Regions from separate parts of the Roseibium sp. FZY0029 genome, predicted to be linked through region 1. Evidence: predicted binding sites of a transcription regulator. Region 1 holds the regulator's gene; the other holds the start of a gene.

What was found. Region 1 encodes LexA, which represses DNA repair genes until DNA is damaged. Its sites were predicted from a motif close to TGTTCNNNNTGTGTTCNG; they were not measured.
Region 2: V1T76_RS13295 (helicase-related protein) is a predicted target of LexA. The motif match lies at 2,253-2,270, and genes of this name have one in related genera.

The regions. Positions count from the first base shown of each region.
Region 1 covers NZ_JAZDVZ010000005.1:241,695-246,454, reverse strand. Annotated here, with positions in the region: gene V1T76_RS15885 (acyl-CoA synthetase) at 1-1,220, shown strand, start outside; gene lexA (transcriptional repressor LexA) at 2,238-2,948, shown strand; gene V1T76_RS15875 (ComEC/Rec2 family competence protein) at 2,953-4,760, opposite strand, start outside.
Region 2 covers NZ_JAZDVZ010000004.1:357,911-362,670, reverse strand. Annotated here, with positions in the region: gene V1T76_RS13295 (helicase-related protein) at 1-2,107, opposite strand, end outside; gene pyc (pyruvate carboxylase) at 2,908-4,760, shown strand, end outside.

The DNA.
Region 1 (4,760 bases):
AAGCCGAAGCTGTACGGAACGCAAGACCGCAGCTGACTGGTTGCGTAACGATTGGCACGAGCGACTTTGGCACCAGCTATGAGGATCTTGTCTCCCGCCACACGGGACAAGCCTTTGCGAATGAGAGCGTAGATTACAACGACCCCTGTTGGTTGTTCTTCACATCCGGCTCCACAGGACGCCCAAAGGCGGTCGTCCTCAGTCACGGGCAAATCGGTTTCGTCTGCGTCAACTACATGGCGGATCTGTTGCCTGGAACAACGGAACAGGATGCATCGCTGGTGATCGCTCCGCTCTCCCACGGCGCAGGGCTACAACTGGTCGCTCAGCTTGTGGCCGGTTCAGCGCATGTGCTTTTGCCTAGAGGTGGCTTCAATCCGGCAACCGCTTTCGAGCTGATCGAAAAACACAAGGTCAGCAATATTTTCACTGTGCCAACAATCGTCAAACGCCTGGTGGAAGATCCTGCGGTCGACCGGTTCGATCACTCAAGCCTGCGACACCTCATCTATGCGGGGGCTCCCATGTACCGGGAGGACCAGAAACTGGCGCTGCAGAAACTGGGGCACGTTCTGGTTCAATACTACGGGCTTGGCGAGGTCACCGGAAACATCACGGTGCTGCGGCCCCAGGATCATTTTCTGGAGGATGGTCCCGAGACACGCAGCGGCACCTGCGGCACGGAGCGCACCGGCATCGAGGTCTCGATCCAGGACGAACACGGCAATCTTCTGCCGCCCAATGAAACAGGTGAAGTCTGCGTTATTGGCGCAGCTGTCTGCGCGGGATACCTGGAGGACGATGAAGCCAACAAAAAGTCGTTCAGAAATGGCTGGTTCCGGACGGGCGACATCGGTCACATGGATGAACAGCGCTACCTCTTCCTGACCGGCCGAGCCTCGGACATGTATATTTCGGGTGGCTCCAACGTCTATCCGAAAGAAGTCGAGGAAGTCCTGCTCACACATCCGGATATCTCCGAGGTCGCAATTCTAGGCATTCCTGACAGGCAATGGGGCGAAGTCGGACTTGCCGTTTGCGTGGCGGCCCCGGGCAAGTCCCCCGACCCTCAGGCTTTGACGGACTATCTCGACGGCAAGATCGCCCGTTACAAATTGCCGGCACGCTACCTCTTTATTCCGGCGATGCCGACCAGCGCCTACGGCAAGATCACGAAGAAACTGGTGCGAGAGCATCTGACGGAGCAGGGCTTACTGTGAGACGGCCACCGCCCAGGACACTTGCCGACATCCGGCATCCTGGTCCCGCCGCCGAAAATCGGCGGCCCTATGCCAGATGCCGGGCGGAACCTCTAAAGATAGACATCACGGAGCCCGCGCCTCTTTTGGAGGTCTTGGGTCGCTACGCCAAACAGCATGAGCTGAGTCCGGCGGTGCGGGATCTTTCCGGTCTGACACTTGGGCCATTCGACTTCGTAATGCCAGCCTGTGCGATCGATGACCGCCACGCAGCGTAGTACAGCGACACGCATTCCTCCAAGGGCTCTACTCTCGAAACAGCGGTCGCAATTCTAGGCAGGAAGGACGGCGACTGGTTTGCGCATATATACGCCTACTGGCACGAGAGTGGCAGAGAACGTCTCGGTCACCCGCTGCCTCACACGCTTCAGATAGCGCACGCAGGCATCATCAGGGGCCACGGTCTCAAAGGCGCGGCATTTGTGGCTTCGTTGGACCCGGAAACCGAATTCACGTTGTTCCGCTTACAGCAGGCCGGACCCCTCTCCAGACCGCTTCGAAACAACGCTCTCATTACGACGCCGGCTCCGTTTGCCGATCTGACAAACAGCATCCACGAACTTGCTCTTCTGTTGGATTCATCCTCCTACGAAGTCTAGGGCCTTGGCAGCCTTGCCGGAGCGGCGTTTCGCGATGCCGACGCGATGACGGGCCTGATTTCCGAAATATTGCTTTCCCCAGGTGGCGGGGCAAGAGCAACTCAGGAGCTCCAAGTGCCCATACGCGCGATCGACCTTGATGGCGGGTTGCATGATGGCATTCTCATTGCCGGCGGGGCGCCCACGCTTGTCACTTGCGAATTGCTGATTACGACCCGATCAACATGTGACAATAAGCCTGGGCCAGTTGAAAATTGATCGTGGCCGCCAGCAAGGCACCAAGAACAGTAAGAGAACATTTACCCTTGCAGAACACAATGAGAACAGGTACCATGTTCTTGATTTGTACCAGATGTTTTCTCGGTCAGGGGACGCCTACATGCTGACGCGCAAGCAGTACGAACTGCTCATGTTCATTCACGAAAGACTGAAAGAAACCGGTGTGCCGCCGTCTTTCGACGAAATGAAGGATGCGCTCGATCTGCGCTCCAAGTCCGGCATTCATCGCCTGATCACAGCCCTTGAAGAACGCGGCTTCATCCGGCGCTTGCCGAACCGGGCAAGAGCCATGGAGGTTGTTCGCCTTCCGGATTCCATCGCACCGGGCCTGGGTACTCCTCGGCCAAGGGGCACCTTTTCGCCAGAAGTCATCGAAGGCTCGCTCGGTAAACCGGAACCGGCGAAGGCAGCACCGGAACCCGTTATCGGTGTCACGGAAATTCCCGTTATGGGCCGAATTGCCGCCGGTGTACCGATCGAGGCCATTCAGACCCACAGCCATTCCATTACCGTGCCTCAGGACCTGATTGGGCGTGGAGAGCATTACGCGCTGGAAGTGCGCGGCGATTCCATGATCGAAGCCGGCATTCTGGATGGTGACACCGTTCTGATACGCAGGACCGACAGTGCCGACAGTGGAGATATTGTCGTCGCTCTTGTCGATGATGAGGAAGCAACCTTGAAGCGCTTGCGCAAGAAAGGTGCCTCTATCGCGCTTGAAGCCGCGAACCCCGCCTATGAAACCCGGATCTTCGGACCGGGCCGCGTCCGAGTTCAGGGCCGACTTGTTGCCCTGTTTCGACAGTACTGACCCGTCACTCGTCAACGCGCTCTTTTGCAAATGAAGCGCGGCTGGCTTGACGTAACCCGTCTCTTGTGACCGTTCCTGGCCGATGCCAGGGACGCGGCGGGTCAGGGATGGCGTACACCAGCTTTTCGATTTTTGGCTTTCCGTCAGGCGGAAGTACCTCTCGGTCGCCAAGCCTATTGGTATCATCCCCCCGACGAGCAGCGCTTGCCGACAACCAGATCGAAACTGCGCCGCGTGCCGACCGCGTTTCCTGGTCCAAAACAAGCACTGAGCTGCAGTTTTCCGGAGCGACTAGATCGGTCACGATCAAATCGGCGTATCTGCAATCCATCTGAAATGCTTCGAACGTTTTAGGCTGGGCGATTGCCAAATAGGGTAAGGCCAGTTGCAGCGCCTCTTCGCTTTCCCCTGGTCCGTATGCCCTGACGACGCATCCATCATCGTCACACATTTTCTGAGGCGATTTCATCTTACGCGATAAAATCGCTTCATCAGGAACGCCTTCCGACTGAAGCCAAAGGTCTGTTGCAAAGGACCGGCCTCTAGCTTCGTAACGCAAGGCCCCAGTTTCATCCCGAGCGGCGATGCGAGAGCCGCTCGCGGCAATCTGGATGTCCGGAGGCTGGTCAGTGATGACAATCATGAGCCCCGCAAGCAGCGGAAATCCGGCGAGCAGACGCCTTCTTCCTGGCAACAACAGGCCGGCAAATAGCGCCGACAGCAGTAGACTTGCAGCCATTCCGTCGAGCCTGCCCGACGCGCCGCCTCCGGCATCCAGCGCAGCAGTGAATGAAGCCACCTTCAGAAGCAGCGACACGCCGATAGACATCACGGCCAGTGGCAGCGCAGCCAGTCCAAAGGGCATCAGAACAAACGCCATCACACCCATTGGCATGACAAGCAGCGAGAACACTGGCATGCCCAGAAGATTGCCTACAACGCCATAGGGCGCAATGCGGCTGAAATGATGTGCTCCGATGATGCCGGTCGCCAATCCGGCGACCAGCGCGGTAACAAGCAGACCCGCAACCCATTTGCCAAGAAAAACGCATGTCGCCATGCCCCATCCGGATACTCTGTCACCGGTCGATCCAAAGCGATCCCGTTGCCGCCACAAATCATAGACGGCAACCAGACAGATCACGGCGGCAAATGACATCTGGAAGCCAGGGAAAAACAGGCGTTCAGGCGCTATCACAAGAAGCAGGAGGCCTGCTAGCGCTACACTCCTCAAAGTCAGACCGCGCCGACCGACAAGAACCCCGAGAAAGACAATGGCAATCATCAAAAAAGAGCGCTGTGTGGCAACCGCTCCGCCGGACAGAAGCAGATAGACGACGGCCGCACCAAGAGCTGAGAGAGCTGCCCACTTGTGAACAGGCCATCTCAACGTCAAGACCGGAATGAGCGATAACAGCAACAAAACTGCCCCGTAGGCGCCACCGGCGAAAAGCGCCATATGCAGTCCTGAAATCGCCAGGATGTGAGCCAGCCCCGCCGAACGCAATACCTCTTCCTGCTCTTCAGCAATGCCGCTTCTGTCACCAACCAAAAGGGCGACGATCAATGCGGTTTCGGGCCCATCGGCAAGACTGGATTTGATCCGCTCCGCGATATTGCTTCGGAGTTTGGCAATGACAACAGAGGGGCGAAGCCCAATCCCCTGATCTGGAACCTTGATGACCTGAGGCGGACCAAAACTGAAGCCCGTCGCGCCTATTTGCTGAAAAAAGGCCCGGAAGGAATAGTCATACCCTCCCGGGAACACGGGACCCGCCGGAGGAAACAGGCGCGCATTGATACGAACTGTGT
Region 2 (4,760 bases), on a different contig from region 1:
CCCAGAGCTGCGCCAGAAGCTGGCTCGGTGCCGGCTTCAGCAGGGCCGGCACGAACACGGTGTAGGCGCCGAAGCGGATGCCGTGCTTGCGCAAGCTGGCGCGCATGTCCTGATCCAGCTGACGGATTTCGTCGGCAGCCTCGTGGCGTTCCAGAATGCCGAGGCCTTCGACGATGCGGAACGCGATGCCGCGGGCAAGGCCTTCCAGACCTTCGCCGGCCTTCAGGTCCACAAGCGGTTTCAGCAGTGTATCGATCTGAGCCTTGACCCACAGGTCCAGCCGCGCCTGCACGCTGTCGCGTGCCGGGCCGGTCAGGTGTTCGTCCGCCAAAAGCAGGACAACCGGTGCCAGCACTTCTTCCCCGGCAACAAGTTTTGCCACGGGTTCGCCGCGCCAGCGGATCACCGCTTCGGAGGTCAGCACGAAATCGGAGTTCTCGGACTTGCCGAGCTTGTCCGCACGGGACTCGATTTCGGTCGTCAGGGCTTTTTGCGCGGCGGCGCGCACGGTCTTGCCGTCCGGTCCTTCCGCTGCCGCGTCAGGGGCAAACCGGAAGCCAAGCAGATTTCCGATGTGCTGACCTTCCACGAGCACATCGCCGCTCGATGTAATTTCCGCTTCCAGCATTGCGTTCTCTCTCAAACGTCGCATCAATACACTTGTACGCCGATCCACGAACCGCTGCGTGAGCCGCTCGTGAAGGGCGTCAGATAGTTTGTCTTCTATGTCGCGTGTCTCGCCCTGCCAGTGGGCCGGATCGGCCAGCCAGTCGGGACGGTTGGCGACATAGGTCCAGGTCCGGATATGTGCAATCCGGTTTGCGAGAGTGTCGATATCACCATCTGTGCGGTCTGCGAAGGCCAATTGACGCGAGAACCAGTCATCGGCGATCGCATTGTCCTGCATCAGATGGGTGTAAATGGTGTTCAGCAACTCTGCGTGGTTCGCCGGGGCGATCTTACGATAGTCGGGGACCTGGCACACGTCCCATAGCAATTCGACCGCTTTTTGGCCATTTGCCATGCCGGATATTGCGGGATCGCGCAATAAATGTTCAAGGGCGGTGATGTCGTCACCGATGGGTGCCCTGGCGAGACCCTCTTCCCGGGGCACCATGTCGAGGCTGGAACGCAAAGCGTTTGCCGACGAAAAATCCAGCGCACTGTTGCGCCATTGCAGCACTTTCAGGCTGTCGAAATGGTGACTTTCGATCTGTTCGATCAGATGGTCGTCCAGCGGATCGACCCGTCCGGTCACCCCGAAGGTGCCGTCCTTGGTGTGGCGGCCGGCCCGTCCGGCGATCTGACCCATCTCCGAAGCGGTGAGCTGGCGGTACTGATAGCCGTCGTATTTGCGGTTGCCGGCAAAGGCGATGTGATGGACGTCGAGGTTCAGCCCCATGCCGATGGCATCGGTCGCCACCAGATGGTCGACATCGCCGTTCTGGAACAGTTCCACCTGGGCGTTGCGCGTGCGCGGGCTCAGCGAGCCGAGCACCACGGCAGCCCCGCCGCGCTGGCGGCGGATAAGCTCGGCGATGGAATAGACTTCATCAGACGAAAAGGCGACGATGGCAGAGCGGGCCGGCAGACGCGAAACCTTCTTGGAGCCTGCATATTCCAGTACCGACATGCGGGGCCGCGTGACCACGTTGAGGCCCGGCAGCAGCTTTTCCAGCAGCGGACGGGCGGTGGCCGCGCCCAGCAGAAGCGTTTCGGACTGGCCGCGCACATTCAGGATGCGGTCGGTAAAGACGTGGCCGCGGTCAAGGTTGCCGGCAAGCTGCACCTCGTCAATGGCGACGAAGTCCGTCTTCAGGTCCAGCGGCATGGCTTCAACCGTCGACACCCAGAAACGCGGGTTCTTCGGGACGATCTTTTCCTCGCCGGTGATCAGGGCAACCGCGTCCGGACCGGCACGGTCGGCAACACGGTTATAGACTTCGCGCGCGAGCAGGCGCAGCGGCAATCCGATCAGCCCGGACGGCTGGGCCAGCATGCGTTCGATGGCGAGGTGGGTCTTGCCGGTATTGGTCGGTCCGAGCACGGCCGTCACTGTGCGGGACCGGGCAGACGGCGGCAGCGGCATGGTCTGGGGGCGGGGCATGGAGAGGCTTGTGATCGGCTTTCTTCGGACCGGCGCAAACGGGTAGCGCCTATATCTGGTGTGGCGTGTCTAGCACAGCCGAGGCGGGCATGTCCTTATTCTTTTGGCCAGTCAGTCAGGTTTTTGGCGGTCGAAAAATGTTGTGGAGAACGACTCTGGAACAAACCGAAACCGAATCGGCGACTCCGGGCGATTCAGGATTTGTTCCCTACGACATGTGGTTTCAAGTGTGGGTAGAGGCACCAAATCGTGAATCTGGTCAAGAACTTGAGTCATTTTGAGTGGGGGGTGCTGATTTGGCTCGAATCGCTGTCAATGATTAATTTTTGAAAAACGCCGATATGCCCTATCAGGCGGACGGCGTTTACTTCGGCACACAGGGTGAACGAATCCCGTCCGAATCGCTGATTCAAGCCGGTTGCGGATTTGTTCTCACAAGATCTAGTGGGCTTGCCGCGGGTTTCTGTCTAACCGGACCGGGTGGCTGACGAGGCTTTCGCGATGTCTGACAGGAATGTGTCCCGAAATGGCTCACGGTGGTCCCAAGGTCGGTTTTACAGGTCGCAGCCGCCGTATCGATGCTCCAATTGCTGCGCTGCACCTTTTTTGAAAAGGCTGATACTCTCAGGATTTAAATCGAATTAATGTTCATTTTCCGCCGGTTACGGGCGCAGGCGCAAAAATTTTTTCCAGGTTAAAAAAAGGACATGGCGTCTGGCTCTTTTCAAGTGCGTCCGACCAAAGTAGAAATCTTGCCGAAACAGGCTTTTGTTTTGCGCAAAATTAGGGGGAGAAGGCGTTTGGCGATAACAAAAATTCTCGTTGCTAACCGGTCTGAAATCGCGATCCGGGTGTTCCGTGCGGCCAACGAACTGGGCATGAAGACCGTCGCGATCTATGCCGAGCAGGACAAACTGGCCTTGCACCGGTTCAAGTCCGATGAGGCGTATCAGGTCGGCAAGGGGCTCGGGCCCATCGAGGCGTACCTCTCCATCGACGAGATTATCCGGGTTGCCAAACTCTCCGGCGCAGACGCCATTCACCCGGGTTACGGCCTTCTGTCCGAAAGTCCCGAGTTCGTGGATGCCTGCGAGGAAGCGGGCATCACCTTCATCGGGCCGAAGTCGGAAACCATGCGCCGTCTGGGCAACAAGGTTGCCGCCCGCAATCTGGCCATCGAGGCCGGTGTGCCGGTGATGCCGGCCACCGATCCCCTGCCGGACGACATGGACGAGATCAAGCGCCAGGCGGCCGACATCGGCTATCCGGTCATGCTCAAGGCTTCCTGGGGCGGCGGCGGCCGCGGAATGCGCGTCATTCCGGACGAGGCGACCCTTTCCAAGGAAGTTGTGGCAGCCAAGCGCGAAGCCAAGGCAGCCTTCGGCAAGGACGAGATTTATCTGGAGAAGCTGGTTCAGCGGGCGCGCCACGTTGAAGTGCAGATCCTGGGCGACGGCGAAAACGTGGTTCATCTGTTCGAGCGCGACTGTTCCATCCAGCGCCGCCACCAGAAAGTGGTCGAACGCGCCCCCGCGCCATATCTGTCGGCCGAAAAGCGGGCGGAGCTTTGCGAATACGGGCTGAAGATCGGCCGGGCGGTGAATTACCGCGGTGCCGGCACCGTCGAATTCCTGATGGATGCCGACACCGGCGATATCTACTTCATCGAGGTGAACCCGCGCGTTCAGGTGGAGCATACGGTGACGGAAGAAGTCACCGGCATCGATATCGTGCAGGCGCAGATCAAGATCTGCGAAGGCGAGAAGATCGGCACACCGGAAAGCGGCGTTCCCTCCCAGGACCAGATCCAACTTCACGGCCATGCCCTGCAGTGCCGTATCACGACCGAAGACCCGGAGCAGAACTTCATACCGGATTACGGCCGCATCACCGCCTATCGCGGAGCCACCGGCTTCGGCATCCGCCTGGACGGCGGAACGGCCTATTCCGGCGCGGTCATAACCCGTTTCTATGATCCGCTTCTGGAAAAGGTGACGGCCTGGGCGCCGACTGCCGAAGACGCCCGCAAGCGCATGGACCGCGCCTTGCGCGAATTCCGCATCCGCGGCGTGGCCACCAACCTGGTGTTCCTGGAGAACATCATCAGCCATGCCGATTTCAAGGCCAACAATTATACAACCCGTTTCATTGACGAGACGCCGGCGCTATTCGAACAGACCAAGCGTCAGGACCGGGCGACCAAGCTTCTGACCTATATCGCCGATGTTTCAGTGAACGGGCATCCGGAAACCAAGAGCCGAGCCCGTCCGCCGAAGGATGTCGCCGCGCCCGTCATCCCGAATTTCGGCGACGCCAAACCATCCGGCACACGCCAGCTTCTGGACGAGTTGGGGCCGAAGGGCTTTGCCGACTGGATGAAGGACCAGACGCGGACGCTGGTGACCGACACGACCATGCGCGATGCGCATCAGTCGCTGCTGGCCACCCGCATGCGCACCCACGACATCATCAACATCGCGGACGCCTATGCAGCCGGCCTGCCGAGCCTGTTCTCGCTGGAGTGCTGGGGCGGGGCAACCTTCGACGTCGCCATGCGCTTTCTGACCGAAAGCCCCTGGGAGCGCCTGCACAAGATCCGGGAAAAGGCGCCGAACATCCTGTTGCAGATGCTGCTGCGTGGTTCCAACGGCGT